4 regions of the Solibacillus sp. NPDC093137 genome follow, and region 3 is predicted to be linked to each of the others. Evidence: riboswitches for the same ligand, from Rfam matches in the RefSeq annotation. Region 3 holds a riboswitch; each other region holds the start of a gene.
What was found. A riboswitch is a leader RNA that binds a small molecule or an ion and turns the genes downstream of it on or off. The one in region 3 is predicted to bind S-adenosylmethionine.
Positions count from the first base shown of each region.

Region 1: another riboswitch for S-adenosylmethionine. It lies ahead of ACQKN3_RS12505 (O-acetylhomoserine aminocarboxypropyltransferase/cysteine synthase family protein); the one in region 3 lies ahead of metK (methionine adenosyltransferase).
Region 2: another riboswitch for S-adenosylmethionine. It lies ahead of ACQKN3_RS19765 (bifunctional homocysteine S-methyltransferase/methylenetetrahydrofolate reductase); the one in region 3 lies ahead of metK (methionine adenosyltransferase).
Region 4: another riboswitch for S-adenosylmethionine. It lies ahead of metA (homoserine O-acetyltransferase MetA); the one in region 3 lies ahead of metK (methionine adenosyltransferase).

Region 1 covers NZ_JBNNVH010000002.1:140,486-144,688, forward strand. Annotated here, with positions in the region: gene ACQKN3_RS12495 (hypothetical protein) at 1-1,126, shown strand, start outside; gene nfsA (oxygen-insensitive NADPH nitroreductase) at 1,171-1,905, opposite strand; SAM riboswitch class I at 2,151-2,265, shown strand; gene ACQKN3_RS12505 (O-acetylhomoserine aminocarboxypropyltransferase/cysteine synthase family protein) at 2,383-3,687, shown strand; gene ACQKN3_RS12510 (hypothetical protein) at 3,877-4,203, shown strand, end outside.
Region 2 covers NZ_JBNNVH010000011.1:20,623-24,825, forward strand. Annotated here, with positions in the region: gene hemG (protoporphyrinogen oxidase) at 58-1,443, shown strand; SAM riboswitch class I at 1,531-1,628, shown strand; gene ACQKN3_RS19765 (bifunctional homocysteine S-methyltransferase/methylenetetrahydrofolate reductase) at 1,731-3,575, shown strand; gene metH (methionine synthase) at 3,568-4,203, shown strand, end outside.
Region 3 covers NZ_JBNNVH010000001.1:14,142-18,344, forward strand. Annotated here, with positions in the region: gene pckA (phosphoenolpyruvate carboxykinase (ATP)) at 1-1,223, opposite strand, end outside; SAM riboswitch class I at 1,422-1,537, shown strand; gene metK (methionine adenosyltransferase) at 1,803-2,999, shown strand; gene ACQKN3_RS00115 (gamma carbonic anhydrase family protein) at 3,110-3,622, opposite strand; gene ACQKN3_RS00120 (alpha/beta hydrolase) at 3,877-4,203, shown strand, end outside.
Region 4 covers NZ_JBNNVH010000001.1:1,051,192-1,055,394, forward strand. Annotated here, with positions in the region: gene ACQKN3_RS05370 (HesB/YadR/YfhF family protein) at 1-67, shown strand, start outside; gene ACQKN3_RS05375 (YczE/YyaS/YitT family protein) at 214-840, shown strand; gene ACQKN3_RS05380 (ABC transporter ATP-binding protein) at 966-1,736, shown strand; gene metA (homoserine O-acetyltransferase MetA) at 1,787-2,728, opposite strand; SAM riboswitch class I at 2,882-2,989, opposite strand; gene ACQKN3_RS05390 (nucleoside-diphosphate sugar epimerase) at 3,062-3,805, opposite strand; gene ACQKN3_RS05395 (AAA domain-containing protein) at 3,821-4,203, opposite strand, start outside.

The DNA of each region.
Region 1 (4,203 bases), on a different contig from region 3:
ATTCTTTAAGTGGTTTAACGGAAAAACAACTCCAGGATATTTCACGATGAGTGCTACTGACTCAAGCGATAATCCAAAGTTTGTGAAGGCAGAAATGAGCTATGTTCCATCTGCTTATTTAAATAAAAACCTGGAGCGTCATATTCGTCTTCAAAATCCATCATTAATTTTCTATGGAGATCCGCAGCTGGAAATTGATGAAGATGGAAAACCATATTACATCCGTTCTTACGGGGAATTCATTTCTGCTCGTAACGGCTTTGATGTAAAAGGGATTGTGCTTGTTGATGCGGAGACGGGTGCAACAGAGAAAATTGCGATTGCAGATGTACCGGCATTTATTGACGGTGCTGTCTCACCGGAAGCAGTAAGTTTGCAAAACAGTTATTTCGGTAACTATGTACACGGCTTCTGGAATAGTCTTGTCGGTAAAAAGGATGTTAAGTTACCGAGTGATGAAGGTACGGAAGCAAATGTAAGTCCGATCTTTATGGAAGACGGGGAAATGTATTATTTCACTGATTTTACAAGTCCAAAAGAGGGCGTTGACTCGATGCTTGGTTATGCATTAACACATGCACGTACTGGTGAAGCAACGTACTATACTGGAAATCTGGAAGAGTCTTATATGGATTCCCAAGGGGCTCTTGAAATTATCGAGAAAAAATTCATCGAAAAAGAATGGGAGGGCGAAATGCCGATCCTTTATAACTTCTACGGTGAAGCGAGCTGGCTGTCAGCTGTACTTGATGCGAACGGATTCCTGCAAAATTACTTTATCGTGTCAGCAGCAAATCCTGAAATTTCGGCATATGGTACAACACCAAATGAAGCGTTAAGACTTTATAAAACAGCGTTAAGCCGTGGCGGCAGTACGGTAGATGGTACTTCGAATGCCGAAGAGGCCAAAGCGACGGTAAAAGTCATGCGTGTTTATAAAGAGCGTGTAGGTGATTTCACAATTGTATCCTTCCTGGCGAACACAGGTGAAAACTTCATCGTTTCTACGGAAGTTGCACCGTTTGCAATATACTTGCAAGAAGGTGACCAGGCGACGATAACGTATGCAAAAACAGGAGAAGATTTCCAGCCTGTAAAAGCATTGCAAATTGAAGGGTTGAAATAAACAAAAGGAGTATGCCATTTTGCGGCATACTCCTTTTTATTAGCTTACTTCCAAGTAAAGCCTTGTGAAGCAAGGAAGTCTTTAATATGCGGACGGTTTTGTTCAACTAAGTAATCAGCCATTTGTTTCGTCCATGTTGCAGTCTTCTGATTCGAAGACCGGCTGCTGTAATAGTCTTCCATAATTCCATCGTACTCATCTAGCAGCGTCTCGTACTTATCAACGTCATAACCATTTTCATGCAATACCGCAGCTACCGGTAAACGCGGTTTTGTTTCATTGCGTTTTGTCGGTGTACCGATTGTCATCGCAAATAACGGGAAAACGTATTCCGGTAAATTGAACAGCGCGCTGATTTCCTTAGGATTTGTACGGGCACCACCGATATAGCAAATGCCGTAACCCATTGATTCAGCTGCAATAACGAAGTTTTGAGCAAATAATGCAACATCTGCTACCCCTACAAGCACGTTTTCAGCCGTGTCAGCAGAAATATCAACCCCATGTTTTTGACCGGCTACTTGCAAACGTTTGAAATCTACGCAAAACAAGAAAGAGGCGCCCGCTGTTTTGAACTGGAATTCATTTTTAGACAGTTCACCAAGCTTCGTTTTCTTTTCTTCATCCGTTACCCAAATGACACTGTAGGCCTGTACAAAATGCGAACTTGCCGCCATTTGTGCAGTTTCGATTAAATCGATGACAGTTTCTTTAGAAATTTCCTCACCTGTATATTTACGAACAGATGTATGACTGCGTAATAATTCTTTTGTATTCACGTGAACATCTCCCTTATATGTAATAAAAAAAATAAATATATAGCCTTCAAGCTTATTTTAGTCAATATTTTACTTGAAGTCGATTATTAACGTCTGTTCAATTCATAAGGAAGGAATTTTTGCATATCGTTAAATACAGATAAGAGTAATCCGAATAGAAATCTGAAAATTTTAATTTTTTGTGTTGACATATCGGATTAGTATGTTTTATACTGAGACTCAACGATGGAACACAAATCACATAACTCTTATCAAGAGCGGCGGAGGGAATAGGCCCTGAGATGCCCGGCAACCAGTAAGTGATGAACTGACTAAGGTGCTAATTCCTACAAAATGGACAATCATTTTGAAAGATAAGAGGAGGCAAACTTGCTCATGCGCAACCCTCTTCTTAACTGAAGAGGGTTTTTTTCATTTAAAAAATCCTCCTCAAAAAACACCGATTTCACCATCGATTAAATTTTTGGGGGTAATAAAATGACAAATTTAAGACCAGAAACTTTATTATTACACGGGGGACAAAAGCCAGACCCGGTAACAGGTGCAATTGCAGTTCCAGTTTACCGCACAACAGCCTATGCATTTAATGACACAGCTCATGCGCAACGTCTATTTGCATTACAGGAAACAGGCAATATTTATTCTCGTATTATGAACCCGACAGTCGGGGCATTTGAAGAGCGGGTTGCTTTATTAGAAGGGGGTACAGCTGCAGTAGGGCTTTCATCTGGCGCAGCAGCAGTAGCATTTTCGATTTTAAACGTAGCCGGTGCAGGGGATGAAATTGTTGCGGCAGGTTCACTTTACGGTGGGACTTACAATTTATTCGCAACTACATTGCCTCGCTACGGCATTACAGTAAAATTTGTGGATGAATCAGATCCTGCAAACTTCCAGGCGGCAATCACGGATAAAACGAAAGCGATCTTCGCTGAAATTATTGGAAATCCAAGCTTGAAAGTACTGGATATTGAAGCGGTAGCAAACATCGCTCATGACAATGGTCTTCCTTTATTAATCGACAGCACATTTGCTTCCCCATACGGAAGTAATCCGATTGAATTCGGTGCGGATGTTGTTATCCATTCTGCAACAAAATGGATTGGTGGTCATGGAACGACAATCGGCGGGATTGTCGTTGATGCAGGGAAGTTCGACTGGACACAAGGAAGACATCCAGGATTTACAGAACCGGATACTTCTTACCATGGTCTACGCTACGGGATTGACACAGCAGGCGCAGTATTTGCGACAAAGCTTCGTGTTCAACTATTGCGTGATTTTGGTCCAACATTATCTGCTGACGCAGCATTTAACTTCCTGCAAGGACTTGAAACGCTTCATTTGCGTATTGTCCGTCACAATGAAAATACACAAAAAGTTGCCGAGTATTTAAGAGACCACCCATTTGTGGAATACGTAAATTACAACGGCTTTGAAGATTTTGAGACACATGATTTGGCGAAAAAGTACTTGAAAAACGGCTTTGGATCTATCATTACGTTCGGCATTAAAGGTGGACGCGAAGCCGGTCGCCAAGTAATCGATAACGTAGAATTGTTTTCACACGTAGCAAACGTTGGGGATGCCCGTTCATTGATTATCCACCCTGCGAGCACAACGCACCAACAGTTATCTGCTGAAGAACTAAAAACTGCCGGCGTATCGGAAGAGCTCATTCGCTTATCGATCGGGTTAGAAGCAGCAGAAGATATTATCGCAGATTTAGAACAGGCATTAGCGAAAGTTGCGGCTGAAGTAGGCGCAGAAACAAACGCATAAACCTTTAAAAAAGGCTTAGCTTTTCCCATTCGAGAAGCTAAGCAATTTTTAGAAAATTAATCCCTACTATTTTTATAAGTTTTATTGACAAATTTAATACCAAGTAATACAATTGGGATAATAATATTACCAACCGGAAAAATTTAAAGTGATGTTGCAGCATCATTGGAAGAAAAGGAGTTGTTCAACATGGGGAAAGTATACAGTGCACAAAACATTGCAGCCTATATTATTTATGAACTTAATGACGTAAAGGAATTTGTGAACGCTTGCGCTATCCAGCAAATTTTGGCGGATGTGAATACGATGTGGCAGCATGTTTTTGGACACAGTGCCTTCTCTGAACAAGCTCACGATCTTGCCACAGCAGGTTATGTTGTAAAAGAAGTTGCCGAGGAATACAAAATTCATGGTACAGCCCATATTTTATCGCCAGCCAGAGAGTGGTTCTTAAAATATGGTGAATTTCAGTTAGTGGAGCGCCCATACGCGGTCCCTGACTACTCGGCAAAAGAG
Region 2 (4,203 bases), on a different contig from region 3:
CGCATAAAAAAGTTTATACTTATAAAAGAGAAGCGAACGAAATAGGAGAGAATGGATATGAAAACAGTAGTAGTTGTAGGTGGCGGGATTACCGGGCTATGTACGATGCATTATTTGAAAAATAAAATGCATGAGCAAAATGTGGAAGCACGGTTAATACTGATTGAAAAGAACGCATATTTAGGCGGGAAAATTCATTCCGAAAAGGATAAAGGTTTTATTATGGAAACGGGGGCTGACTCAATTGTAGCTCGCCATCCAGGGGTTTTAGAGCTTGTAAAAGAGCTTGATTTTGAATCAGAGCTTGTCTATAACGAAACAGGAATTTCTTACATTCATACGAATAATGAGCTCCATGCAATTCCGGCAGGATCGACATTCGGTATTCCGATGAGTGTGGAATCACTCATGTCGAGTACGTTAATTTCTGAAGAAGGAAAGAAGAGAGCACTTCAAGATTTAGAAATCCCGAATACTAAATTTACAAAAGAAAGCTCGATCGGTACGTTTTTGGAGTATTTTTTAGGGGAAGAAATTGTCCGCAAGCAAATTGCCCCTGTATTAGCGGGTGTTTATTCAGGCGACTTATATCAATTAAGCCTGGCTTCCACATTGCCTTATTTAGTGGATTATAAAAACAACTACGGATCGATTATTAAAGGATTCGAAGCACATCGAGAGCAATTTGAAAAAGCTGTGAATAAGAAGTTTATTTCTTTCCGCTCAGGTTTATCGGCATTGATCGATCGCTTAGAGGAACAACTGCCGGAAGTTGAATTCATGAAAAATACAGTAACAAAGCAAATCCGTAAAAAAGAAGAGCAATATGAAGTCGTGCTGGAAGAAGAAATAATTTTATCGGATGTTGTTGTATTGGCTGTTCCAAATGAAACAGTACGTCATGTCATACAGGATGACTCACTGGAAGAACAGTTGAAAAAGTTCACGACGGCATCTGCTTTAACGATGTATTTGGGCTTTGATGTACCGGATGATATTTTACCGGCAGATGGTACAGGCTTTATCGTTTCGCATAATAGTGATTTAGTTTGCAATGCGTCAACATGGACGAGCCGTAAATGGAAACATACATCGGCGGAAGGTAATTTACTTGTTCGCCTGTTTTATAAAAATATTAATCCGCGTTATGAAGAGTTGGCTGCTATGTCTGATGAAGAACTTACGAAAGTTGCACTGGAAGATATACGTGTTAGCTTAGGTGTTGAAGCGGAGCCGACAGTCGTCAATGTAACAAAGTGGGTTGACCAAATGCCCCGCTATGATTTGGCGCATAATGAAGCATTATCGGAAGTTATACAGCAGCTGGCAAATGATTACCCGAATGTTCTATTAGCGGGATGTGCCTATTTCGGAGTAGGAATCGGTGCCTGTATTTTAAATGGAAAAAAAACAGCTGAACAAATTATTAGTCGAATTATGTAAAGAAATACTTCATTCGGCTAAAGGGTATTGACGGAAGTATTAGATAACGTTATGATTCATTTAATTATTTTAAAAATTCATATTATTTTCTTATCAAGAGAAGTAGAGGGACTGGCCCGATGAAACTTCAGCAACCAACGTTAAGTCAGGTGCTAAATCCAGTGGCAAATGCCAGAAGATGAGAAGGGATTAAGTTGATAACTATTATGCCTTCTTTTATTTAATGAAAGAAGGCTTTTTTGTATCGTTAATATACTGAAAATACTGTAAATGATGGAGTGAAGGCAATGGGTTTACTTGAAGAATTACAAACACGGGTTTTAACAGCAGACGGGGCAATCGGAACACTTCTTTATTCATATGGATTGGATTATTGTCATGAAGAGATGAATATTGCACGTCCTGATATTATAGAAAAAATTCATAGTGAATATATTGCGGCGGGTGCAGATATTATTCAGACAAATACATACGGAGCCAACCGAATTAAGCTTGCACGTTATGGCTATGAAAATCGTGTTAAGGAGTTTAATGAAGCTGCGTTAAAAATTGCAAAGCGTGCTGCTTCCCTGGATGGACAATATGTGCTGGCGACAATCGGTGGTATTCGTGGAATCCGAAAAAGTGATGCGACATTAGACGAAATTTTAACTGCGTTCCAAGAACAAGCGGAAGTATTACTAGCTGGTGAACCAGATGGATTCTTACTGGAAACGTATTACGATTTTGAAGAATTATCGCATTGTGTCCATCTATTACGTTCTATGACTGATTTACCGATCATTGCCCAAGTGACAATGCAGGAGCCGGGTGTCCTTCAAAATTTAATGTCTTTAAATGAAGCACTTCAGGATTTGGAAAGACTAGGTGCGGATATTGTTGGGAGTAACTGCCGATTAGGTCCTTTCCATACGATTCAGGCATTTGAAGGAGTCAATTTACCGAAAAAGGCCTTTCTATCGGCTTACCCAAATGCATCATTATTAGATATTGAAGATGGTCGTGTTGTCTATGAATCGGAAACCGACTATTTCGCACGTGCAGCCGTTGAACTTGTAAACCAAGGAGTCCGTTTAATTGGCGGGTGCTGCGGGACGACACCGAAGCATATTGCAGCCGTAAAAAAACGTTTGGCGAATATGCAACCAATCGAAACGAAGGAAGAAAAACACAGGTCTACACAATTCGTCCGTATTCCGGAGCCACGTAAACAAGAGCCGCTCCACGAAAAAGCAAAACGTGAACGCTCTGTTATTGTTGAGCTGGATACACCGCGTCACCTGGAAATCGATGGGTTTGTCGAAGGGGCAAAACAGCTGGCAAAAGCGGGAGCCGATGTCATTATGATGGCTGATAACTCACTTGCTTCGCCGCGCATCAGCAATATCGCGATGGCCGCTATTTTAAAAGAGCACGGAATTCGTTCATTGCCGCATTTAACGTGCCGTGACCGAAATTTAATTGGGCTTCAGTCACATTTAATGGGACTTGATGCTTTGGAGCTTCATGATATTCTGGTCGTAACAGGGGACCCAACAAAAGTGGGGGATTTCCCGGGGGCGACGAGCGTATATGATGTTTCGTCAATGGAGCTCATTTCCTTAATTAAGCAGTTAAATAAAGGTGGTTCTTTTACTGGGAAGTCACTCCGTAAACAGGCGAATTTCTCGGTGGCCGCTGCTTTTAATCCGAATGTCCGTGTGTTGGACCGTGCTGTTGCCCGTTTAGAGAAGAAAATCGAGCATGGTGCAGATTACTTTATTTCACAGCCGGTTTATACGAAAGAAAAGATTATCGAAATCTATGAGGCGACTAAGAATTTGGAAACACCGATTTATATCGGGATTATGCCACTTACTTCATCACGCAGTGCGGAATTTTTACATCATGAAGTACCGGGCATTAAATTGTCCGATGAAGTACTTGCGCGTATGGCTGCCTGCGGGGACGACAAGGAAGCATCGACAGCAGAAGGAATCGCAATTGCGAAAGAGCTGCTCGATACGGCATGCAAATATTTTAATGGTATTTATTTAATTACACCGTTTTTACGCTATGATATGACGCTGGAATTAATGGACTATGTAAAACAATATGATGTGGAAAGTAAAGGAGTTCAGTCGAATGTATAATCACCCAATTCATGAGCAATTACAAAAAAGAATACTTATCATTGATGGTGCCATGGGGACGATGCTTCAGGCAGAAAACCTAACATATGAAGATTTTGGCGGGGAAGACTTAGACGGTTGTAATGAAAACCTGGTACTTACGAGACCCGATGTTTTAGGCAAAATTCACCGTGAATATTTAGCTGCAGGCGCTGATATTATTTGTACAAATACGTTTGGCGGAACACCGCTTGTTCTGGATGAGTATGACATAGGGGACAAAGCGGTAGAAATTAATAAGCAGGCGGTTGAAATTGCACTAGAAGCAGCGAAGGAGTTTTCGACACCGGAATGGCCGCGCTTTGTCGCAGGTGCAATCGGCCCTACGACAAAAACATTGTCAGTAACAGGCGGTATTACATTTGAAGAGCTGGAAGAAAACTTTTATATCCAGGCAAAAGCGCTAATCGAAGCTGGGGCGGATCTTCTCTTAATGGAAACTTCCCAGGATATGCTGAATGTTAAAGCAGGAACGATTGCGATACACCGTGCATTTAAAGAACTCGGCAAAGAGCTGCCTGTCATGATTTCAGGGACAATCGAGCCAATGGGAACAACGCTTGCCGGGCAATCAATCGAAGCATTTTAT
Region 3 (4,203 bases):
TCTGCATAAACAGTTGCAGCAAGCGGCAGGAACGGAGAACCGAAGCATGTAGAGAATACTGGTTCTGGCTCTGTTACACCACGTTCTGTACCGGCAAGTTTAGAAGTGAAACCGCTTAGGAAGTGATACATTGCCTGCTCTTTAGTCAATTTAGAGATAGGAGGTAATACACCAAATGCATCGGCTGTTAAGAAGACGATTGTATTTGGATGACCTGCTACTGATGGCAAGACGATATTATCGATAAAGTCGATAGGGTAAGCGACACGTGTGTTTTCTGTTAAAGAACCGTCTGCATAGTCGCATTCACGTGATTCAGGGTCTACCGCAACGTTTTCTAATACTGAACCAAAGCGGATTGCATTGTAAATTTCCGGCTCATTTTCAGCAGATAGGTTAATTGTTTTTGCATAGCAACCACCTTCAATGTTGAATACGCCATTGTCAGACCAGCCGTGCTCGTCATCACCGATTAATTTACGGTCTTTGTCAGCTGATAAAGTAGTTTTTCCTGTACCAGATAAACCGAAGAATAATGCTACATCGCCTTCTTCTCCAACGTTTGCAGAACAGTGCATCGGGAAGATACCTTGTTCAGGTAACAAGTAGTTCATAATACCGAAGATTGACTTCTTCATTTCACCTGCGTACTCAGTTCCGCCGATTAAGATGATTTTCTTTTCGATAGATGTTATAATAAATGTTTCCGATCCAGTACCGTCTACTTCCGGATCTGCTTTGAAGTTTGGCGCAGATACGATTGTAAACTCGGCAACGTGTTTAGCCAATTCGTCTCCTGTTGGGCGGATGAATAATTGATGACAGAATAGATTATGCCAAGCATATTCGTTAATTACTTTAATAGATAATTGAGACTCTTTGTCTGCACCAGCAAAACCGTTGAATACATATAACTCGTCACGTTCTTTTAAGTAATTTATAACTTTTACATAAAGTTTATCAAATACTTCTGCAGAGATCGGACGGTTTACTTTACCCCAATCGATTTTGTCATTTGAAATTTCTTCTTCTACTATATATTTATCTTTAGGAGAGCGGCCAGTATATTTGCCTGTTTCAGCACGTAATGCGCCTTCAACAGTTAGCGATGCTTCTCCGCGTGATGTAGCTTTTTCAATTAATTGTGGAACAGATAATTGAGTTTTGATGTTTTCCCCGTTTAAAAGTTCTTTCAGCTCGTTAGCAATTTCTACCGAATTCATCTATTAAATACCATCCTTTTTTATAGTATTCCCTTATAGAGGGGAGTTGATTCCTAATTCAAAAATAGTATAACACATTAAGTGAAATAATCTATACTAATTGCAAATTATTTTTTCGTAAATTTTAGCAGATCGAAAAAAGTCAAAATTTGTTGACAGTACTTGAATTTTTGCGTAAGATGTTTAATTGAACGGATACTCTTATCCCGAGCTGGTGGAGGGGCAGGCCCTATGAAACCCGGCAACCTGCGTATATTTTATACGTGTTGGTGCCAACCTGATGCAAGGGCAAAATTTCCCTTGAACGATAAGAGTGAAAGGTAACGAAACGTAATATCCTTTCCTCACGTGTGATGAACACGGCTATGAGAGAAAGGATTTTTTTTATTTTGTTTTACAATTTCGTACTGAACGAAAATTATATAGTTACAGCCTTTCAGACCCTCGTGTTAAAGCAAATATAGCTTGACGTTAAAAAGGCAGCTACGCATCAGCGTAATTCCTGCAATATAACGGACATGGGTAATGAGTACCGTATCAATAAAAAACAATTGCCAAAGTGATTTAGGAGGAAATGACATGACAAATCGTCGACTGTTTACATCAGAAAGTGTAACGGAAGGACATCCGGACAAAATTTGTGATCAAATTTCGGATGCCATTTTAGACGCTATTTTAGCTGCAGATCCAAATGCACGTGTAGCTTGTGAAACTACGGTAACAACAGGCTTAGTATTAGTATCTGGTGAAATTACAACTTCTACTTATGTAGATATGAAAGGGATTATCCGCGATACAGTAGCAGAAATCGGCTATACACGCGGTAAGTACGGCTTTGATGCTGAAAATCTTGCAGTACTAGTAGCTGTAGGAGAGCAATCACCTGACATTGCACAAGGTGTTGACCAGGCATTGGAAGCACGTGAAGGTTCAATGACTGAAGATGAACTTGAAGCAATCGGTGCAGGCGACCAAGGTTTAATGTTTGGTTATGCATGTAACGAAACACCGGAACTTATGCCTATGCCTATTTCTTTAGCTCACAAATTAGCTCGTCGTTTAACAGAAGTGCGTAAATCAGGCGAATTGGAATATTTACGTCCGGACGGTAAAACACAAGTAACAATCGAATATGATGAAAACAATGAACCTGTTCGTGTAGATACAATTGTTATTTCAACACAGCACGATGAAGAAGCAACATTGGAACAAATCCAAACAGACATTAAAGAACACGTTATTAAACCGGTAGTTCCTGCTCATTTATTGGATGAAGCTACAAAGTACTTCATCAACCCAACAGGTCGCTTCGTAATCGGCGGACCTAAAGGAGATGCAGGTCTTACAGGACGTAAAATTATTGTTGATACTTACGGCGGTTATGCACGTCACGGTGGCGGAGCATTCTCTGGTAAGGATGCAACAAAAGTTGACCGCTCTGCAGCATATGCAGCACGCTATGTTGCCAAAAATATTGTAGCAGCTGGCTTAGCTGACCGTGCTGAAGTGCAACTTGCTTATGCAATCGGTGTTGCACAACCTGTTTCAATCGCTGTTGATACATTTGGCACAGGAAAAGTAGCAGAATCCCAAATCGTAAACTGGGTTCGTGAACTCTTTGACCTACGTCCTGCAGGCATTATTAAAATGCTTGATTTACGTCGCCCAATCTATAAACAAACAGCAGCATACGGACATTTCGGTCGCACAGATTTAAATGTGCCATGGGAAAATACGGATAAAGCAGCTGAATTAAAAGCAAAAGCAGGAATTTAATAAAATAAAAAGGAGCATCCGGTTAAATGGATAGCTCCTTTTTTTGTAGTTTCCAGTAAACTTCCTATATTATAGGTAGAGATTTCGAAAAACAGTAAATGAGTGTGAAATTATTTCTGAAGTGATTTATAGTATTGTCCCTTCGCTACATATTCGGAAATAATGCGATCCATATCTGCGCGATCTTCTGCAGTTACTTCACGTACAACTTTTGCTGGGCGTCCCATCGCTAAACAGTTGGGAGGAATCACTTTTCCCGGTGGCACAAGACTACCGGCACCGATAAATGCTCCTTCGCCTATAACGGCTCCGTCCAATATGATGGAACCCATACCAACTAAAGCACGTTTCTTAATTGTACAGCTATGTAATGTAACTTGATGACCTACTGTTACTTCATCTTCAATAATGAGAGGGTAAGCGGGACTTTGGTGAAGGCAGCTCAAATCCTGGATGCTGACACGGTCGCCAATTATTGTCTTGTTTACATCGCCGCGGATTACTGTGTTAAACCAAATTGAAGTTTCGGCTCCTATTGTTACATCGCCGGTAATTGTGGCATAGTCGGCAATAAATGCAGAAGGGTGAATCGTCGGTATTTTATCCTTATAAGGGTATATCATTTTTCATTTCCTCATTTCTTCTATAAAATTGTAGATAAATCTATAGATATCGTAACAAAACGTGAAGATTTTTCAATTAACATTTCTTTTAGATCGGAATGTATTATAATTAAACAAATAAATAGTAATATAATGATGCCGATATTAAAGAAGGCGCAATACCATAATTTTTTGATACACGGCAAAACTCAGATTTAAAATTAAAGGTCTCGTGTTTATGACATAAAAATAATTTACATGTAAGGAGTATGGCCATGTGGAAATGGGAAACAGAGCAACAACCAAAAGCCGTAGTCGTTATTCTTCATAGCGCATATGAACATCATCGGTGGTACGCATGGTTAATCGAAAAGTTCCGTAGTTCTCACTTTCACGTTGTGATGGGAGATTTGCCGGGACATGGAGAGCAAGGAAAGTATACAAAGTATCATGATGAAGATTTTAAAGAATATTACAAGTATACAAAAGTGTTATTGAAAGTGGCACTAGAATATAATTTACCGCTTTTTATCGTCGGAAATGGGCTAGGGGCTGCAATAGCTACGTACGTGCTCCAGAACAATAAAATAGAATGTGCGGGT
Region 4 (4,203 bases), 1.0 Mb from region 3:
TGAACATCATTTAGTTGTAGATGTCGCCGATTCATCCGATGAATTAACTTATTCGTACGAAAAATAAAGGCCCTATTTCAGCTTCCTAATACGAACAATTTGCCGCTCAAAAAGTTCAAATGTTTCGAATTTATTGTAAATCCATTTTTGCCGATTCAATCGTTATAATGAGTAAGGATTATATCGAGGATTGATGAGGGATTACATGTGAAAGTGAAACAGGAATTTTATTGGCGCTGCGTATTTTTTATTGCAGGCATCATTGTTTTATCATTAGGCGTCGCATTGACGATCAAAGGACAAATACTTGGCGTTGGGTCATGGGATGTCCTTCATATCGGATTACAAAAAAACTTGGGATTAACGGTCGGTATGTGGTCGATTATTTTAGGTTTGCTCATTCTGGCTGTTGATACGTTTTTCACGAAAAGATTGCCGAAAGTCGGAACTTATTTGGACATGTTCCTGACAGGGATTTTTATTGATATATTTTTGTTAGTATTACCGGATGCGAATACACTGTTAGAACAAACATTGGCGTTTGTTGTTGGCGTTGTCCTGCTCGGCTTCGGCTGCGGGATGTATATGGTCGCAAACCTCGGTGTAGGACCTCGTGATACATTAATGCTGCTGTTGGTGCATCGCCTCGGCTGGAGTGTCAACCGTGCACGGACGACAATGGAAGTAACGGTTGCTGTATTAGGTTTTGTATTGGGCGGACCAGTCGGAGTCGGTACTGTATTTATGGCGTTCGGCTTAGGGCCTGTCGTACAATGGGCACTCAAATGGAACGGAAAGCTGTTCCACCGCGCAGCAGGTGTCGAAAGTGTTGTTATATAAATAATGAGGAGAGCAAGCAATATGCGTTTGCTTTCTTTTTTTTACATTTAAATTGTTACAATTTTCAAAAAATACTTTCTCTACAATGAAAAAAGGTGCATAGTAGTAAGTGGAGGTGTTTTTAAATGATACATATTGAAAATATCCATTTATATCGCAATGACAAAAAGATTTTAAATGATTTAAGCTGGCATGTTCAAAAGGGACAGCATTGGGCTATTTTAGGGTTAAACGGATCCGGCAAAACGACGTTGCTGAAAGTTATTAACGGCTATATTTGGCCAAATGAAGGTAAGGTCCAAATACTGGGTGAAACATATGGCAAGACGTATATACCGAAACTGCGGACACGGATCGGCTGGGTCAGCAATGCGATGATCGATAACTTCAACTGGCAGGATAATGCAATTGAAATCGTGCTCAGCGGAAAATTCGGTGCCCTTCGCCTTTTCAATGATGTGACGGAAGAAGAAATTGACCATGCGGTTTCTATTATGAAGCATTTTCACTGTGACCATTTAGCAAATAAATCATTCGAGCATTTGTCTCAAGGTGAACGGCAGCGTGTTCAAATAGCAAGGGCCATTATGGCGGATCCGGAAATTTTAATATTGGATGAGCCATGTGGCGGTCTGGACTTAATCGAACGGGAAAACTTGCTGCAAACAATAGAACAGATTGCACAAGCAGAAAACGGCCCTACCCTAATTTACGTGACGCATCATGTAGAAGAAATACTTCCTTGTTTTAGCCATGTACTTTTAATGAAAGACGGAAAAAATGTCGAAGCCAATGCACGCGAAGTTGTTTTAACAGACGAATTATTAAGCGATTTCTTCGGGCGGGAAATTAGTTTGCAGATTGAACGCGAACGTGCCTGGGTCGCAATTAAATAAAACGAACCAGCAGGAGTCCATCTCTTGCTGGTTCGTTTCATTTATAAGCATTAAATATGATATTCAATATTTTCATCGACGTAATGCCATTCATACGGCGTTTCTTGGTATACGTAGTAGTTCAGCCAGTTGTAGAACAACAGATGCGAATGGGCACGCCAAACATTTTTCGGTGCCTGCAACGGGTCGTTATTCGGGAAATAGTTGATCGGAATTTCCGTATTGTCCGGATCTTTCTCAATATCGCGGAAATACTCATCCGATAAGGTCGTTGCATCATATTCCAGATGCCCTGTAATCATAATATGTTTATTGTTTTTCGATTGCACGATAAACACGCCTGCATCATCCGAATAGCTTAATAGTCGCAAGTCAGGGTGTGCTCGCACTTCATCAATTGAAACCGACGTGTGGCGTGAATGAGGTGCCACATACTCATCGCTGAATCCCCGCACTAAATCTACTGTTAAATCCGTAATCACATGGGAATAAACACCGGAGCATTTCTTCGGCAATTCGAATTTTCCGATGCCAAAATGATGATACAAGGCAGCTTGGGCGCCCCAACATATATACATAATCGACGTGACATGTTCATCTGCCCAGTCCATAACATGCGTAATCTCATTCCAGTAGCCAACATCTTCAAAATCCATTTTCTCTACTGGCGCTCCTGTAATAATGAGCCCATCAAAGCGACGGTGCTTCACTTGGTCGAACGTCCGGTAAAAAGTATCTAAATGCGATTTGGAAACATTTTTTGATTCGTATGTAGCCGTGTTTAAAAATGTCACATCCACCTGTAATGGTGTATTACCGAGTAAGCGCAGCAACTGCAGTTCGGTTTTCTCTTTTTCAGGCATTAAATTAAACACTAAAATATTTAACGGTCGAATTTGTTGTGTTTTCGCACGGTCTTCCTCCATGACGAAAATCTTCTCTTTTCTAAGCAGCTCACCCGCCGGTAAATGTTTCGGAATATTAATCGGCATTCCACTTTCCCCCTCATAAACTTTTTCAATAAACTTTTAATAATCTGTGGTATTCAGGCAATGCATTGTTTTACGAGCGAAACGAACCGTTCCGGAACAATAAAAAAGCCCCTCTCATTCCAGCAAAACAGAATTGAGAGGGGCTTCTACCCGTTCTTATCTGCCAAGGTCAACACCTTGCTGGAAGTAGCACCTTTCTAGTTAAACTAGAGGTTGCTGAAGCATCATCGGGCCAAGTCCCTCCGCTTCTCTTGATAAGTCTATTAAATTGTCATTAGTGTATCATGTACTTTGTAATTTTGCAATAATTCCAAAAATATTATTTCACGCATACTAAAGCTGCTCTTTTTCTATAGTAAATAAGATTGTCTCCAGCCGTTCATCCCATACACGTGTCAATGTATTGTATACCCGCACAAAATGCCTGTTTTCCTTTTGATCAAACAGTAAAAAACATAGGACCGGTATATCATTAATCTGGATCGATTCCGTCGAAACAACACTCGTTATATAGTGCGGTACTTCATCTTCCGCCACCGGTTGTTCGGAAAGTTGCTGTTGTATGAAATCAATCAGCACTGTCTCTTCAATTGCTTCGATTTCTTCTGTTTCGATTGTCGGGAAAGGCTCCGGAAACTCTTCCAAATCCGCAAATTCCTCCAGGTCACCCTCCAATGGCTGCTCATGGATCGGGCTGTATTGAATAAAATAACTTGTTTCTTCAAGTTCCTCTTCAAAAATGCCCGATTCCAGCTGAGCCTTACCCTTTGCAGTTAGTGCAAATTCCTGTTCCTTCACAATCATACCCAGTCGTAACATTTTATTCGTCAAATCATGAATAAATAACGGTTCCACCAATAAAATTTCGGCTAATAACTCCACATTTTTCAGCTTCGCCTTCTCAAATGAAATGAGCATCATCTTCATTAAAATATCCATGGCATTACGCATTACCGGATGATATTTCACTTCCAATGTGTGAATCGGAATGGCGTATTGCATTTGCTTTTTGATTTCAATGGACGGATTTTGGATGAGTTCTTTCTGCAGCTGTATAACTGTACTTTGTAAATCCATTCAATCCCCCTGTTTCTACACAGCAAAATAGCCGTCTTGCTCTTTTACTGTCGTTAATACATGGGCATACATATCCCGTGTTTTCGCGCTCTTTGGACGCTTTGTAAACATTTCGGTACTGCCAATCATTATGAGCAGTTCCCGTGCGCGGGATAATGCAACATTCAGGCGTCGGTAATCTTTCGCAAACCCGATTTCTCCGCGCTCATTGTCATGATTCCGCACCATGCTGACGATAATCACATCCATCTCCATCCCCTGGAATTTATCGACGGATCCTGTACGGATGTGTAAATGCGGTACACTGATTTCCTGTTCGATCAGACGATTAATACGTTTCACCTGCTCCGCGTAGAATGAAATAACGCCAACCGATTTTAATGCGTCTTGTGGAATCA